DNA from 3 places in the Arthrobacter sp. UYCu723 genome. Region 2 is predicted to be linked to each of the others. Evidence: riboswitches for the same ligand, from Rfam matches in the RefSeq annotation. Region 2 holds a riboswitch; each other region holds the start of a gene.
The links. Region 2 has a riboswitch for S-adenosylmethionine ahead of ACVWZ8_RS09760 (DUF1737 domain-containing protein). Riboswitches for the same ligand answer to the same signal wherever they lie in the genome.

Region 1 (5,032 bases), 1.8 Mb from region 2:
ACAATCGGCGGCCGTTTCGGCCGAGGCGATGGCGGTTTAAGGCCATTGACGGGCGGCGGGCAGGGTCAGCTGAAGAAACCTTCCCTGAGCTGGCCGCTGAGCTGCCCGATCTCGGTCAGGAAGCCGTCGTGGCCGATCGGCGCCTCGATCAGCTGCACCTCCACCTCGCCGGGCAGCGCCTCGGCGAGCACCCGGGACTGCGCCGGGAAATACAACCGGTCCGAGTCCACGGCCGCCACCAGGAACTCGGCCGTGGCCGGCGCCAGGGCCTCCTCGAGCGCCCCGCGGCCGCGGCTGATGTCGTGGCTCATGAGGGCCTCGGTGATGGCGATGTAGCTGTTCGCGTCGAAGCGCCGGACCAGCTTGTTGCCCTGGTGGTCGAGGTAGCTCTCCACCTGGTAGCGGCCGCGGCCCGCCAGGGAGCCGGCTTCCAGCGGAGCCTCGGACGCCTGGGGATTCCGGCCGAAGCGTCCGTCCAGTTCGGCGGCGGAGCGGTACGTGATGTGCGCGATCCGGCGCGCCAGGGCCAGGCCCGCTTCCGGTCCCGGGCCGCCGTAGTAGTCCCCGCCCTTGAAACTCGGATCCTGGCGGATGGCGAGCGTCTGGGCCTGGGCAAAGGCGATCTGCTCAGCAGTGCTGCTGGCCCCGATGGAAATCACGGCACAGCGCCGGACCCGCTCCGGGAAGGTCACGGCCCACTCGAGGGCGCGCGCCCCGCCGAGGGATCCGCCGAGCACGGCGTACCAGCTGCGGATGCCCAGGGCGTCGGCCAGCCGGGCTTCGGCGGCGGTGGTGTCCCGCAGGGTGACCAGCGGAAAGCGGGAGCCCCAGGGCCGGCCATCAGGAGCCGGCGTCGAGGGCCCGGTGGAGCCGTAGCAGCCACCGAGGATGTTGATGGAGACAACAAAGAACCTGTCGGTGTCCACGGGGGCGCCGGGCCCGGCGAGCTGCTCCCACCAGCCGGGCTCCTCGCCGGCACCGCGGGTGACGTGGGTGTCCCCGGTGAGGGCATGCTCGATCAGCACCGCATTGGAGCGGTCCGCGTTGAGGGTCCCCCACGTTTCATAGGCGAGGGTGACATCGGGCAGCCGGGCGCCGGATTCGAGTTCCAGGCCGCCGATCCGGAGGTACCGGACGGTCCCGTCGGGCACGGTATCGGGCACTGCGCCGGGCACTGTTTCGGGCAGTGTTTCGGGCACTGCGCCAGGCACTGTTTCGGGCACCGCGACGACCGGGCCGGTGGCTGGCATATGGGCGGTTTTGCTTCCGGGTACACCCGTGCGGGTGACGGCAATCGTCATGTGAGGACCTAACTTCGCGCTTGCCCGCCGTCGGCAGACCGGCAGGCCAGGTCTTCACCCGGGGCACCCCGCCGCAAAAGGAGGGTTGCCGGCCAGCAAGCCGGGGCTGTCACTGGCACTCATGACCTGCCACTAGCTTACGAAACGAGGCGCCGTTGTGGCGAAGATTATGACGGCTATGTGACTCGAGGCCGTGGTTCCCGGCACCCCTGCGCGGCAGGGGTGCCGGGAACCGGCGGACTCAGACGCCCTTGGCCGCGCGGAAGCCGGCGTCGAGGTCCGCGATGATGTCGTCAATGTGTTCCAGACCCACCGAAAGCCGTACGAGTCCAGGATTGACGCCGGCAATTGTCTGCTGTTCCGGCGACAGCTGGCTGTGGGTGGTCGACGCCGGGTGGATGACCAGCGAGCGCACGTCGCCGATGTTCGCGACGTGCGAGTGCAGTTCGAGGGCGTCGACGAAGCGCTTGCCGGCCTCCGCTCCCCCGGCGATGTTGAACGCCACGACGGCGCCCGTCCCCTTGGGGCCGTACTTGCGGCCGCGCTCGTACCAGGGGCTGGACGGCAGCCCCGCATAGGCGACCGATTCGACGTCGTCCCTGGCCTCGAGCCATTCGGCCACCTTGGTGGCGTTGGCGACGTGGCGCTCGACGCGCAGGCTCAGGGTCTCGATCCCCTGGGCGATGAGGAAGGCGTTGAACGGCGACACGGCGGAGCCGAGGTCGCGCAGGAGCTGGACGCGGGCCTTGAGGATGTAGGAGAGATTCGCGCCGAGGGCGCCGTCCTTGCCGAGGTCCCGGGCGTAGACGAGTCCGTTATACGTGGGGTCCGGCGTGTTGAAGCCGGGGAACCGCTCCGGGTCCTTCCCGAAGTCGAAGTTGCCGGAGTCCACGATCACGCCGGCGATTGCGGCGCCGTGGCCGCCGAGGTACTTGGTGGCGGAGTGCACCACGATGTCAGCGCCCCACTCGATCGGCCGGATCAGGTACGGCGTGGAGAGGGTGTTGTCCACGATCAGCGGGACACCGGCCTCGTGGGCTACCTTCGAGACGCCCTCGATGTCCAGGACGTCCTGGCGGGGGTTGGAGACCACTTCGCCGAAGAACAGCTTGGTGTTGGGCCGGACGGCGTCGCGCCACTGCTCCAGGTTGTCCGGATCCTCCACGAAGGTCACGGAGATGCCGAACTTCTTCAGCGTGTGGGCCAGCAGGTTGTAGGTTCCGCCGTACAGGCTGGGGCTGGCCACCACATGGTCGCCGGCCTCGGCGACGTTCAGGATCGCGAAGGTCTCCGCGGCCTGGCCGGAGCTCAGCAGCAGGGCCGCGAGGCCGCCCTCAAGGCTGGCCACCCGCTGTTCCACGGCATCCTGGGTGGGATTGCCGATCCGGGTGTAGATGGGGGCGAGTTCGGCAAGCGCGAAGCGGTTGGCGGCGCTTTCGGCGCTGGGGAACACGAACGACGTCGTCTGGTAGATGGGCAGGGAACGCGCGCCGGTGGCGCTGTCCGGTTCCTGGCCGGCGTGGATCTGGCGGGTTTCGAAGGACCAGGCATTGGACATCGGAATACTCCTCAAGGACCGGGCACAGCCCACCCCACAGGCCATCGGCCCGGGGGCGGTGCAGGCGCCGCGCTTGCCCTCCGGCGGGCGCCGGACGGCCAGGTCTTCACCCGGGGCACCCCACCGCGATACGAGGGTTGCCGGCCAGCAAGCCGGGGCTATCCGCTGGCACTCATGACCTGGCTTCAGTGTAGGAACGCTCCCCGGGCCTTGGATAGCTTTGTGACAAAGATGAAGCCCGCCCTCCGGCACCCCGGGTCCGCGGGCGGAGTCCTGCCGTGACGGGCGCAACGATGGCGCCCGCACCACCACAGAATGACATCCCATCTCGCTTAGGATGCCCTAAGCTGAGAGCTCCATCACAAAGTGCCAAGATGATGGCATGCGCATGGATCACGTTTCTTACGCCTGTGAACGAGATGGTTTGGCAGCCACCACCGACCGTATTGCGTCTGCCCTCGGCGTCGAAGCCGTAAAGGGCGGAGTACACCCCCGTTTCGGGACCCGCAACATGATTATCCCGCTCGCGGGACACAAGTACCTGGAAGTCGTCGAGGTCCTGAACCACCCGGCTTCGGACAAGGCTCCCTTCGGCCAAGCCGTACGCGCCCGCTCCGAAGCGGGCGGCGGCTGGATGGGCTGGTGCGTCGAGGTTGACGACCTGGCACCGTTCGAAGAGCGGCTCGGCCGCGCTGCCGTCAACGGCAACCGGAAGTTCCCCGACGGCCGCGAGCTGGTCTGGAAGCAGATCGGCATCCTGGGACTCATCGCCGACCCCCAGGTCCCGTACATGCTCAAGTGGGAGGGCGATCCGGAGCTGCACCCCTCCAACGCCTACCCGAGCGACGTCAAGATGACGTCCCTGACCATCGCCGGCTCGGCAGACCGCGTCACGGAATGGCTGGGTGAACAGGTGGAGAAGCCGCTGGAAGATGTCGCCGTCAACTGGCTTGCCCCGCATGGCACGCCCGGCATCCTCTCCGTCACCTTCGAAACCGCTTCCGGAGCCGTCACCATCTGAGGCCTTCACTGCCCTAACACTTCGGCCGCCATCAGCGGGTGCCAATGACGTCACCCATTGATGGCGGCCGAGATCGTTTAACGGCCGGCCTGGCGCGCCGGCCGCGGGCGCCTCAGCCCGGGCCGGCTCAGCCCAGACCGATGGCCTTGCCGAAGAGGCTGAACCCGACGAACGCCACGATGTCCAGCAGCGCGTGGGCAATGACGAGCGGCATCACCCGGCGGGTCCGGGTGTAAATCAGCGCGAAGATCACTCCCATGACCGCATTGCCGATGAACGGCCCGAAGCCCTGGTACAGGTGGTAGCTGCCGCGCAGCATGGAGCTGGCAAAGATTGCCACGGGCATGCTCCAGCCGAACTTGCCCAGCCGGTCCAGCAGGTAGCCCACCACAATGACCTCCTCCACGATCCCGTGCCGGACCGCGGAGAGGATCAGCACCGGCACCGTCCACCAGTAGGAGTCCAGCGCACTGGGGATGATCGCCGTCGTGATCCCCAGCGCCCGGCCTCCGGCGTACAGGCCCAGCGAGGGAATCCCGATCAGCGCGGCCAGGCCCAGCCCCTGCAGCAGGTCCTTGCCGGGCCGGGCGAAATTGAAGCCCAGCTTGCCGAAGGCGGTGGCGCCGTGGCTGCTGCTTCCGGGCAGGCTGCTGCTTCCGGACAGGCTGCTGCTTCCGGAAAGGCTGCTGCCTCCGGGCAGGCCGGCCCGGTGCTCGGTCAGGAAGTAGATCACCAGGGCCACCGGCACCAGCGCGAAGATGATGTCCAGCAGCTGGTAGGTGAGGTCGAAGTACTCGCGGCTGCTTTGCGAGCGGTTCAGCGTGGAGGTCCCCTGCGCCAGCGGCGCCCTGGTTATCTTGTCCAGCAGCTGCACCACTGAATACACGGCCGACTGCCCCAGTGACAGGCCCAGGACAATCAACACTTCTATCCGCAGCCGACGGCGGGAGGGAACCAACATGTTCCTATCTTGCCTGCAGTTGCTGGCAGTTGCCTGCTTCCGGGCTCTGGCGGATCCGCCGGGCAGCAGAGCCCTATGCTTGGGATTTATGAGTGCGCCCGGGAAAATCATCATGATCCGGCACGGCCAGTCTGCCGCCAACGCCGACACCTCCATTTACAACCGGGTGCCGGACTACCGGATTCCGCTGA
Region 2 (5,032 bases):
GGAGCCCCCCGGCGCCGCCGGCTGGCCGCCCGGACCTCGAAGCACACTGCCAACGGCACGGCGAGCAGCCGGACGAGGCCGAACAGGAGGACCGGCAGACCGGTGATGAGTACGCCGGGGAGGAGCAGGCCCGGGTGGATTCCCGGCTCAGCTGAGTCAAACCAGGGCATGGGCGTATGCTCCGGTTCCCTGCCGGAATGACGCAGGATTGAAGGACGGCAGGTTGAAGGAGGCCAGCACGGCGTCGAGCAGCTCGGGCGCCGCTTCGCTGTGGGCGCCAAACCGGGCGTTCATTTCCAGCACCACCGGAGTCCCGTCGGCCCGGCGGCGGACGGTAAGTTCGACCGGGCCGGTCAGCCCCAGCGAACGGACGGCGGCCATCGCCACATTGCCCACATCCATTGCCTCCCCGGCCGCGGCGCGGCGGACGGCTATCGCGTTGACCACGTCCTGATCTGCGCGCCCGGTCTTTTCCACCACGACCGCAAACGGGGCCGTACCGTTGTGGGCGGGGGTTCCGAAGACCACGGGCACATATTCCGTTCCGGGAATGTATTCCTGCACGATCTGCCCGTCCGGCAGTCCTGCCCAGTCGACGTCCACGCTTCCGTCCACGACAATCACCCCGCATCCGCCGCGGGAAACCCGGGGCTTGACGACCACGGGGCCGTCCAGCGCGGCCATCGCTGCGTTGGCGCCGGCAAAGTCCCCGGGGACTCCGAACCGCGGGACCGGGACCCCGGCCGACCGCAAGAGCCAGGCTGTGAAGAGCCTATCGCTGGCGACAGCCACCGGCCCGGGCTCGCCTGTGATAACACGGACGTCCCTTCCGAAACCCGCGCGGGCCGCCGAGACTTGCATCAGTTCCTCGCCGGAAGTCGGGATGACCAAATTTATTCCCTCCCGTGCGACCAGCCGGCGCAAAACCGGGATCAGTTCAGGGTCAGCGGCCGGGGGTACCCTGACAGCGGTGACGCCGGTCCCTTCCGGCAGTTCGCGGGCGTCAGCGCCCAGGAAGGGAATGCCCCGGGACCGCAGCTGGGCGGCGAGGGCCAGGCCGGCAGGGCCGCCGGCGCCGGTAATCAGGACACGGGGTTTCACAGTTTCTCCATTCAGTTCTGAGACGGCGGACAGGGCCTGGCATGACCCTGCGCGGTACCCCCTCAAGTTGCGGCGGTTGGCACTTTGAGACCTCTCGGGACCTGTTGCCTGCCTCCCAGTAAAGGCGAGCGACGTATCAGAAGACCCGAGTAGGCGCTACTCGAAACTGTCCCCGGCGGAGATAGTCGGCCGGACAGGTAGATACGTATATTCAGCCGCTGGCTACCCCGACGGACCGCTCCGGTCAAAACACTGCCTGACGTCTCCCGACCGGCTCCGCCGGCTCCGCCGGCAGCGCCGGGAGACGGTTACGGTTACGGAACATGACGAGGGCGGCGGTGCGGGCCAGCCCTGCAGATGTTACGTTTTTGGGGAGTAATGAGAACCGGCGCCAAGCCCTGACTGGCCGGTCGGCAACCCTCCCTTTCGCGGCGGGGTGCCTCAGGTGAATACTCGGCATATCGACCCATTCGAGCTGCAAGCGTGAAAGAAGGAGTACCGTCGTGCCTGACGCATCCGCCCCCGCTGTCCCCACCACAGCACCCGCCCCGTCCGCAGCCGTCCCCGGCGCAGCCGCCGAGGAAAAGCTGGCCTACCGCCTGTTCACCGGCCCCGACGACCGCTCCTTCTGCGAGCGCGTTTCGGCGGCGCTGGCCGAAGGCTACGTGCTGCACGGAAGCCCCTCCGCCGCCTTCAACGGCAGCAGCGTCATCGTCGCCCAGGCCGTGGTGCTGCCGGCCGCAATTGCCAGCGCGGACGCCGCCGTCGCCGACGCGGTCGAAGGCCTGGGAATTGACGGCGTCGGCTACGAAGAGACCATCGAGGGCCACGCGTGAGCTACGCCGGAGACCTGGACCCGCAGGAAGCCTGGGCCAAGCTGGAGGCGGGCGCCATCCTGGTGGACGTCCGCACCGAGGCGGAATGGGCCCACATCGGCATCCCGGACACGAAAGCGACGGAAAATGATCCGCTCTTCATCCAGTGGAGCCTGGCCGGCGGCATCCCCAATTCGCAGTTCGTGAAGCAACTGAAGCAGCAGGCGCCGGAGGATTCCGGTACCGAGTTGGTGTTCCTCTGCCGTTCAGGTGCCCGCTCCATCGCCGCCGCAACCGCCGCCACCGAGGCCGGCTTCACCTCCTACAACGTCCTCGAGGGCTTCGAAGGCGAGCCCGACCGCTACGGCGAACGGACCGTCAACGGCTGGAAGAACCGCGGCCTGCCCACCAACCTCGGAAAGAACTAAGTGACTTTCAATCCCGACGCCGCCGGCTGGAGCCCCGACACCCAGGCTGTCCGCGGCGGACTTGACCGCACCGGCTTCCAGGAAACCACCGAGCCGGTCTTCCTCAATTCCGGCTTCGTCTACGAATCCGCCGCCGCCGCCGAGCGCGCCTTCACCGGCGAGGACGAGCGCTTCGTCTACTCCCGCTACGGAAACCCCTCGGTGGCGACCTTCCAGGAACGGCTCCGGCTGCTCGAGGGCACCGAGGCGTGCTTTGCGACGGCGTCCGGCATGTCCGCGGTGTTCACCGCGCTCGGCGCGCTGCTGGGCGCCGGGGACCGTGTGGTCGCCGCCCGCTCGCTGTTCGGCTCCTGCTTTGTGATCCTCAACGAAATCCTGCCGCGCTGGGGTGTGGAAACGGTCTTCGTCGACGGGCCGGACCTGGAGCAGTGGCGCGAGGCGTTGTCGGAGCCGACCACCGCGGTCTTCTTCGAGTCGCCATCGAACCCGATGCAGGAGATTGTGGACATCGCCGCCGTGAGCGAACTGGCCCATGCTGCCGGGGCGACCGTCGTCGTCGACAACGTCTTCGCCACCCCCCTGCTGCAGCGCTGCGGGGACCTCGGCGCGGACGTGGTGGTCTACTCCGGCACCAAGCACATCGACGGCCAGGGCCGGGTGCTCGGCGGGGCGATCCTGGGCACGAAGGCATTCATTGACGGGCCCGTCAAGCAGCTCATGCGGCACACTGGACCCGCCCTGTCCGCCTTCAACGCGTGGGTGCTGACCAAGGGCCTGGAGACCATGGCGCTGCGCGTCAACCATTCCTCGGCGTCCGCCCTGCGGCTGGCCGAATGGCTCGAGGAGCAGCCCGCGGTCAGCGCGGTGTTGTACCCGCTGCTGAAATCCCACCCGCAGTACGAGCTCGCGGCCAGGCAGATGACGGCCGGCGGCACCGTGCTCACGCTGGAACTTTCCCCGTCCCCCGGGCGCTCGGCGAAGGAAGCCGCCTTCGCACTGCTGGACGCGCTGCGGATCATCGACATCTCCAACAACCTGGGCGATGCGAAGTCCCTCATCACGCATCCGGCCACGACGACGCACCGCGCCATGGGCCCGGAAGGACGCGCTGCGATCGGGCTGAGCGACGGCGTGGTGCGGCTCTCCGTGGGCCTGGAAGACGTCGAGGACCTGATCCGCGACCTCCGCCAGGCGCTCAAACAGGTCTGACCAGGGATTCTTCATACCGCGAACTGCGGACTCGGCAGCGTCTTTTCGGTCAGGCCCGGCGCACCCGGCCCAGGGACGACGGCTGGTGCGCGGGATCCCGGGACTCCGACCCCAGCATGGTTACCTTGACGGCCCGGTCGACGACGGCGACGAGGCCGCCTTCCCGGAACGGCCGGCGCTGCAGCTGCGAACCGGTCCCCTCGGCGAGGATCCGTGCGATGCCCTCGTGGACCAGTTCCAGCTCCCCCTGCTCCGCCAGCACCGGGGCCAGATAGTCCACGAGTGCGTGGACCACATCCGCCGCCGGCGCGGGTGTAAAGGTCCCGAAGTCCAGCAGTTGGCTGCGGAGCCCGCAATTACTGGCCTGCCAGGCGGCCATCCGCAGCAGCAGCGTCGGCACCGGGGCTGGTTCAACGCCGTCGTTCCACTCCCGGCAGGCCGATTCGACCAGGGCACGCACCAACACGGCGATCAGCGCCGCGTCGTCGGCCCGCAGGCAGACGTCGGCGACCCGGACCTCCACGGTGGGATGGTGGCTGCACAGCCGCGCGTCGAAATAGATCATCCCCTCGTCCAGCAGCACGCCGCTTTCCACCAGCCGGGTCACCACCCGCCGGTAGACCGGCACGCTGCCGAAGATCATCGTAGGACCCGAGCCCGGCCAGCGGTTCCACGCCTGGGTGCGGTAGCTTTCAAACCCTGTCTCCGCGCCGTTCCAGTACGGGGAATTTGCGCTGAGGGCAATCAGCACGGCCAGCTTGTCCCGGATCCGGTCCATCACCGCCACGCCTTCCTCGGGGGATTCCACAAACGTGTGGACGTGGAAGCCGCAGGTGAGCTGGTTCCGGACGATCAGCCCGAATCGTTCCTGCATGGTGACATACCGCGGCGAAGGCGTTGTGTGCGTCGCGGAGCCCCTCGGCGACGTGGCCAGGGCTGCGACGCGGCCGCCGTGTGCCCGTGCGGCCTGGTCCGCGAGCGCACGGCCCTGCCTGAGCTGCTGGAGCAATTGGGTGTAATCCAGACACGGCTGCGTCTGGGTTTCAATCTGTTCCAGCTTGAGCTCGAAGCTGAAACCGGCGTCTTCGTGGACCGGCCTCTGCGCCGGGACCACGCGGCCCGCGTCCTGCTTCTGGGGGACCAGGCTGGGCAGCATGACGTCGGCCAGGGCAAGCGGCATCCCCGTTTCGGGGTCCACTATCAGCAGTTCTTCCTCCACGCCGAAGGTGCGCATAAATCTATTGTGCGTCAGGACCCGCGGAAGCGCGCTACCCCAACGCGGAGTCACTCCTCGCCCATCCCAGGGGATCGGATGGGCGCGGAGTGACCCGGCGTTGCTTAAACGAGGCCGTCAGTCCTGGAAATACTCGACCTTTGCGCCGATGGTGTTGAGCCGCTCGGCAAGGTCCTCGTAGCCGCGCTCGATCACGTAGATGTTGCGCAGTTCCGAGACGCCGCGGGCCGCGAGCATCGCCAGCA
Region 3 (5,032 bases), 1.0 Mb from region 2:
GACGTAGATGGCGTGCGGCATCACTGTCGCGCCAAGCATGCTGGCGGCCAGCAGGACCGTGTCCGGGCCCTGGAAGCCCGGCACGAGCCCGGCCAGGACGCCGCCGGGGCTGGGCGGGCTGATGAACAGGCCGGCCAGGAATCCGATGGTGATGATGCCCAGCAGGAAGATGATGACGAATTCAAACGGCCGTTGTTTGTTCTTGGCCTGTACCGCGAGCAGGAGCATCGACACGCCGCCGACGATCACGGCGCCGAGGGGCAGGGGCAGCCCGAAGAGCAGGTACAGGGCGATCGCTCCGCCCACGACCTCCGCGAGGTCGGTGGCTGCGGCCACGATTTCGGCCTGGACCCAGAAGGCACGCCGCCAGAACGGCTTGAGTCGTTCGCCGAGGATCTCCGGGAGGCTCTTGCCGGTCACGATGCCGAGTTTTGCGGACTGGTACTGGACCAGCACGGCCATGACGTTGGCTGCGACGAGGACCCAGACCAGGAGGTAGCCGTACTGCGCCCCGGCCGTGAGATTGGCGGCGACGTTGCCCGGGTCCACGTAGGCGATGGAGGCCACGAAGGCAGGACCCAGCAATCCGATCAGTGCCCTGCGCGCTCCCGGTGTCCGCCGGTTGGGCGCTCCCGCCGCCGGCGGTTGGTGTCCAGTTACTTCCAGCACTGCGGGCTCCCATTGCTCGGGGCGTCAACATTGACGCGACGGTCGGTTCCGGCGGATGGTGCGGGCCGGTTCCAAAGTTGTGACTGCCTACAACTGATTGTTAGGCATACCGAAACCATAAACCCCCGCGGTCACTGCCTGCAACGTGGCCGGACATCCTCAGGCCCGGACGGCCCACCAGCTCTGGGTCAGGTAGGGGAGCGGAAGCACCTCGCCGGGGGCATGGCCCAGATGCTCGTGCAGGTACCAGTCCAGGTTGGCGAGCACCTTGGCCCTGGTGGCCTCGCCCGCGGCAAGGTAGTAGCTCCGGGATTTTGCCAGTTCTATAATGTCCGCTGTGGTCACCGGATCCTCCCAGCGGGTCAGGTGGCTCTCGAGTCCGGTGAACTCGGGCCCGAGGAGCGGTTTGAAGTGGGGCTTGTGCACATCGCCGGCATGCATGATCCGCGTGAGCCGGTGGACCCAGGGAACGGAGGTGTCCAACTGGTTCCAGATCAGCCCCAGGACGCCGTGCGGGCGCAGGATCCTGGCGATCTCGGTGCTGGCTCGGAACGGATCGCACCAGTGCCAGGCTTGGGCGATCGTGACAAGATCGTAGGCTGCCGGAGCCAGCCCGGTGTCTTCGGCGGTGCCCTCGATGGCGGCCACGCCGGGCAGTGTCCGCCGGAGCTGTTCGAGCATATCGGCGGAAGGATCGACCGCTACGGTGTGCAGCCCGCGTTCAGCCAGGAGGGCCGTGAACTTACCGGTTCCGGCGCCGATGTCCGCGGCGTCCCTCGCGCCGGCCGGGATCAGCCAGTCGGCCGACTCGCCGGGATATCCCGGCCGGACCCGCTCATAGTGGGCTCCGCCGTCCCGGAAGCTCTGCCCGAGTTCCTGGCGGCGGTCCTCCTGCAGTTTGGGGCCGCTGTGTAGGGTGGGGCCGCCGCGTGCCACGTGCGATCTCCTTCGGGCAGGTCCGGTTGGTACCCTTCGAATTTACCGCACGTGGGGTTACCGCGGAGGCCTACTCCGCCACCGCGCACGGCGCGGCGCCGGCGGTCCCCGGCGTGTTCGGTGCCCAGTGAGGGTAGCTGCGGGCGTCGTTGGACGGCACCCAGCGGCCGGCATCCACCACGTAGTCCCAGCCGAGGCCGGTCCGCCGCAGCTCCTGGATACCGGCGAGCAGCCGCTGCGCATCCTCGAGCCGCGAGCCGAGGCCGAAGCTGGCCCGCAGCGAGCCCGAGGGCAGGCCGAGCCGCTTGAGCAGCGGGTGGGCGCAGAACCGGCCGTCACGCAGTCCGATGCCGTGTTCGGCGGAAAGGTAGGCGGCAACGAGGCCGGCGTCGTAGCCTTCGACGGAAAAATTGACGACGCCGATCATGCCGGCGCCCTGCCCGTCGCCTTCAGGGTCCGTGTCCGCGAAGATCCGGTGGACCGTCACGCCGTCGATCTGCTGGAGACCCTCGACGACGAAGGAGCGGATGGTGTCCTCGTGGGCGTACCACTGCGTCTGGTCCAGGGCGGCAATCACCTGGGTGGCCCGGGCCAGTGTTGCCGCGCCCAACACATTGGGGGAGCCGCCCTCGTGCCGGGCCGGGCCTGTGGTCCAGCTGACCGTGTCCAGCCTGGCGTCGCTGACGGCTCCGCCGCCGGCCAGGTGCGGGGTGCCGGCGTCGAGCCAGTCCGGGCGCCCCACCAGCACGCCGGAACCGAACGGCGCGTAGAGCTTGTGGCCGGAGAAGGCGAGGTAGTCGACGTCGTCCGCGGTGATGTCGATGCGCCGGTGCGGGGCGAGCTGGGCGGCATCGACGACGATCCGGGCGCCGTACTCGTGGGCAAGGGAGGCCAGGGTGCGGATGGGCAGGATCTCGCCGGTGACGTTGGAGGCGCCGGTGACGGCGAGCAGGCTGATGCCGCCTTGCGCCAGCTGTTCGCGCAGCTTGTCCAGGGTCGCGGCAAGGGTGGGGGCGGCCACGACGCTGCGGTGCGGCACGGTCTGCCAGGGCAGCAGGTTGGCGTGGTGCTCGATATCGAGGTAGAGAACCTCCCCGGTGTGCCTGCCGTCGCTGACCGGCAGGCAGCCGGCCAGCAGGTTCAGCGAGTCGGTGGTGTTGCGGGTGAAGATCACGGAGTCGCCCGGGCGGCCGCCAACAAACTCGCGAACGATGGTGCGGGCGTTTTCGTACACGGAGGTGCTGATCTGGGAGGCGTAGCCGGCGCCGCGGTGGACGCTGGCGTAGAACGGCAGGATCTCGTTCAAGTAGGCCGACACCACGGACAGTGCGGGGGCGGAGGCTCCGTAGTCCAGGTTGGCGTAGCGGACGTGTCCGCCCTGGATCAGCGGGGCCTGGATCTCCGCCCCGGTGACCGCGGCGAGCGGCCTGCCGGCGACGGCGAAGCGGTCGGGGAGCGCCGCTGCGGAGGCGGGGCGGACCCCGCCGGAGGCAGGAAAAGTGGCAGGAAAGGTGGCGGGAAAAGTGGCAGTCGTCATGGGACCTCGCTCGAAAAAGGACCCCAAGCACCGGGGATCCGCGCTTGCCGCGTCCGTTCCGGACCGGCCAGGTCGTCACCCGGGGCACCCCACCGCGAATGGAGGGTTGCCGGCCAGCAAACCGGGGTTTAGCGCTGGCACTCGTGACCTGCTTCGAGCCTAGGACATCCCGGCCGCCGCGGAAAAGGCAGGGCAGGAATGTGAAGCGCTTTGTTACGCACCGCAGTGGCTGGTGCCTTTGGTGCGTCGCGGCCTACGGCGCGGCGCTGGCTGCGCTGCTGAGCTGGACATCAAGGCCGAACAAGGCCTCCAGGGCTGCCGTGTAGTCGGCCTGGCGGCCGGCGGTGGCCAGCTCCCTGGCCCGGACGGTCGGGGTATGGAGCAGCCGCCGGACGATGCGGCGCAGGGCGATGTTCACGTCCTCAGCCGGGGCGCCACCGCCGTGTTGCCGTCTGACCCGCTCCATTTCGGCGTCGAGGACGTCCTGGATGTACCGGCGCAGGGCAACGACGGCGGCGTCGACGGCGCGGATCGCTTCCTGCTCCTCGAATTGCCGGGCAGCCTGCCTGACCAGGGCATGGGCGAGGCGAAGTGCTTCGGCGTCCGCTGGGGGAGCGGCAAGCTGCACGGATCCCAGCGTGATCAGTTCGACGCCCGGCAGGTCCGCCACGTGCGGGTCGAAATCGTGGCTGGGAGCCAAGTCAATGACGGTAAGCGGACGGGCTGCGTCCTGCCTCCAGCGCGCCAAGCTGGCGGCGCCAATGCGAGCCCCGGTGCCGCTGCTGCCGATGATGACATCTGCCGCGGCGGCGGCGGCGGGCAGCTCCCGCTCTGTCAGCGGCGTTCCGCCCCGGGCGGCCGCAAATGCAGCGGCCCGCCCGGAGTGGGAGTAGACGGCAACACTGATGCATTGCCTGCTTCTCAGGAGTTCCGCCACGTGCGCGGCGTAGGCACCCGTGCCTACCAGGACCACGGATGCCCCGGCCAGGCTTCCCTGGCTGGATCCTATGGCTGCCAGATCCAGGGCGACGGTGGCGATGGATCGTCCGGCGGCGCTGAGGGCTGTCCGCGCCCCTACCGCCTTGGAAACGCGGGAGGCCGCTTGAAACAGCCGACTCAACCGTCCGCCGGCCGTACCCGCCAGCTGGGCGTCGGCGAGGGCGCGGCGGACCTGGCCGGACACCTGGCGCTCACCGACCACAACGGAATCCAGTCCTGCCGCCACCGCGAAGAGGTGCGCGGGGACCGACGCGCCCTGGACGTACTCGAAATGCGACGTGAGCAGGGCGGCCGGCAGGCCGGAGCAGCGGCAGAGGGCGGCCAGCGCATCGGACCGCGCGGACTCAACGTCCCGGGCCGAGGGGACTTCGCAATAGATTTCGAAGCGGTTGCAGGTGGACAAGACCAGCGATCCGGAAACGGCGGGACTGCTGGCGAGGAGGTCCGGGGCTAGCTCGGTGGAGACAGCATGCAGCCGCGCAGCCGAATCGTGGTCCAGATCCCGGTACCTCGCAATGAGCGCCAGTAGCACCGGCCCCGATCCGGAGTCCCCGGATGCGGGATCCGCCGTTGGATGTGTTCCGGACATGGCTGTTCTCCTCCCAGAAAAGGTCCAGGCCGCGTCGCGACAGGCACTCAGGCCCGCTGCCGTGGCCAGAGTGATGCATCGACCTTCGGGATATCTTGAGCGCGGGACCTTACAGCAGGTCGTCGAGGCCCGGGTTGAGGCGCTTGAGGACCTCCGAGTGCAGGATCGAGTTCGTGGCCAGGGCGTTGCCACCGAACGGCCCGTCCTCACCCTCGAGGGAGGTGAAGCGGCCGCCGGCTTCCGTGACGATCGGGACCAGGGCCGCCATATCGTACAGGTTCAGTTCGGGCTCGCAGGCGATG

Region 1: it holds a riboswitch for S-adenosylmethionine, as region 2 does, so the genes downstream of both, ACVWZ8_RS01265 (bifunctional o-acetylhomoserine/o-acetylserine sulfhydrylase) here and ACVWZ8_RS09760 (DUF1737 domain-containing protein) in region 2, are expected to answer to the same signal.
Region 3: it holds a riboswitch for S-adenosylmethionine, as region 2 does, so the genes downstream of both, ACVWZ8_RS14480 (aminotransferase class V-fold PLP-dependent enzyme) here and ACVWZ8_RS09760 (DUF1737 domain-containing protein) in region 2, are expected to answer to the same signal.

The regions. Positions count from the first base shown of each region.
Region 1 is NZ_JBSSBW010000001.1:266,707-271,738, forward strand. Features, by position in the region: gene metX (homoserine O-acetyltransferase MetX) at 66-1,301, opposite strand; SAM riboswitch class IV at 1,313-1,428, opposite strand; gene ACVWZ8_RS01265 (bifunctional o-acetylhomoserine/o-acetylserine sulfhydrylase) at 1,543-2,859, opposite strand; SAM riboswitch class IV at 2,924-3,039, opposite strand; gene ACVWZ8_RS01270 (VOC family protein) at 3,242-3,880, shown strand; gene ACVWZ8_RS01275 (CPBP family intramembrane glutamic endopeptidase) at 4,008-4,841, opposite strand; gene ACVWZ8_RS01280 (histidine phosphatase family protein) at 4,930-5,032, shown strand, end outside.
Region 2 is NZ_JBSSBW010000001.1:2,077,287-2,082,318, reverse strand. Features, by position in the region: gene ACVWZ8_RS09770 (glycosyltransferase) at 1-170, opposite strand, end outside; gene ACVWZ8_RS09765 (ATP-grasp domain-containing protein) at 157-1,101, opposite strand; SAM riboswitch class IV at 1,476-1,591, shown strand; gene ACVWZ8_RS09760 (DUF1737 domain-containing protein) at 1,689-1,937, shown strand; gene ACVWZ8_RS09755 (rhodanese-like domain-containing protein) at 1,934-2,344, shown strand; gene ACVWZ8_RS09750 (O-succinylhomoserine sulfhydrylase) at 2,345-3,553, shown strand; gene ACVWZ8_RS09745 (glutamate--cysteine ligase 2) at 3,603-4,787, opposite strand; gene ACVWZ8_RS09740 (UDP-N-acetylglucosamine 1-carboxyvinyltransferase) at 4,905-5,032, opposite strand, start outside.
Region 3 is NZ_JBSSBW010000001.1:3,075,149-3,080,180, forward strand. Features, by position in the region: gene ACVWZ8_RS14470 (Nramp family divalent metal transporter) at 1-669, opposite strand, end outside; gene ACVWZ8_RS14475 (class I SAM-dependent methyltransferase) at 829-1,605, opposite strand; gene ACVWZ8_RS14480 (aminotransferase class V-fold PLP-dependent enzyme) at 1,676-3,142, opposite strand; SAM riboswitch class IV at 3,178-3,291, opposite strand; gene ACVWZ8_RS14485 (glutamyl-tRNA reductase) at 3,396-4,730, opposite strand; gene hisN (histidinol-phosphatase) at 4,840-5,032, opposite strand, start outside.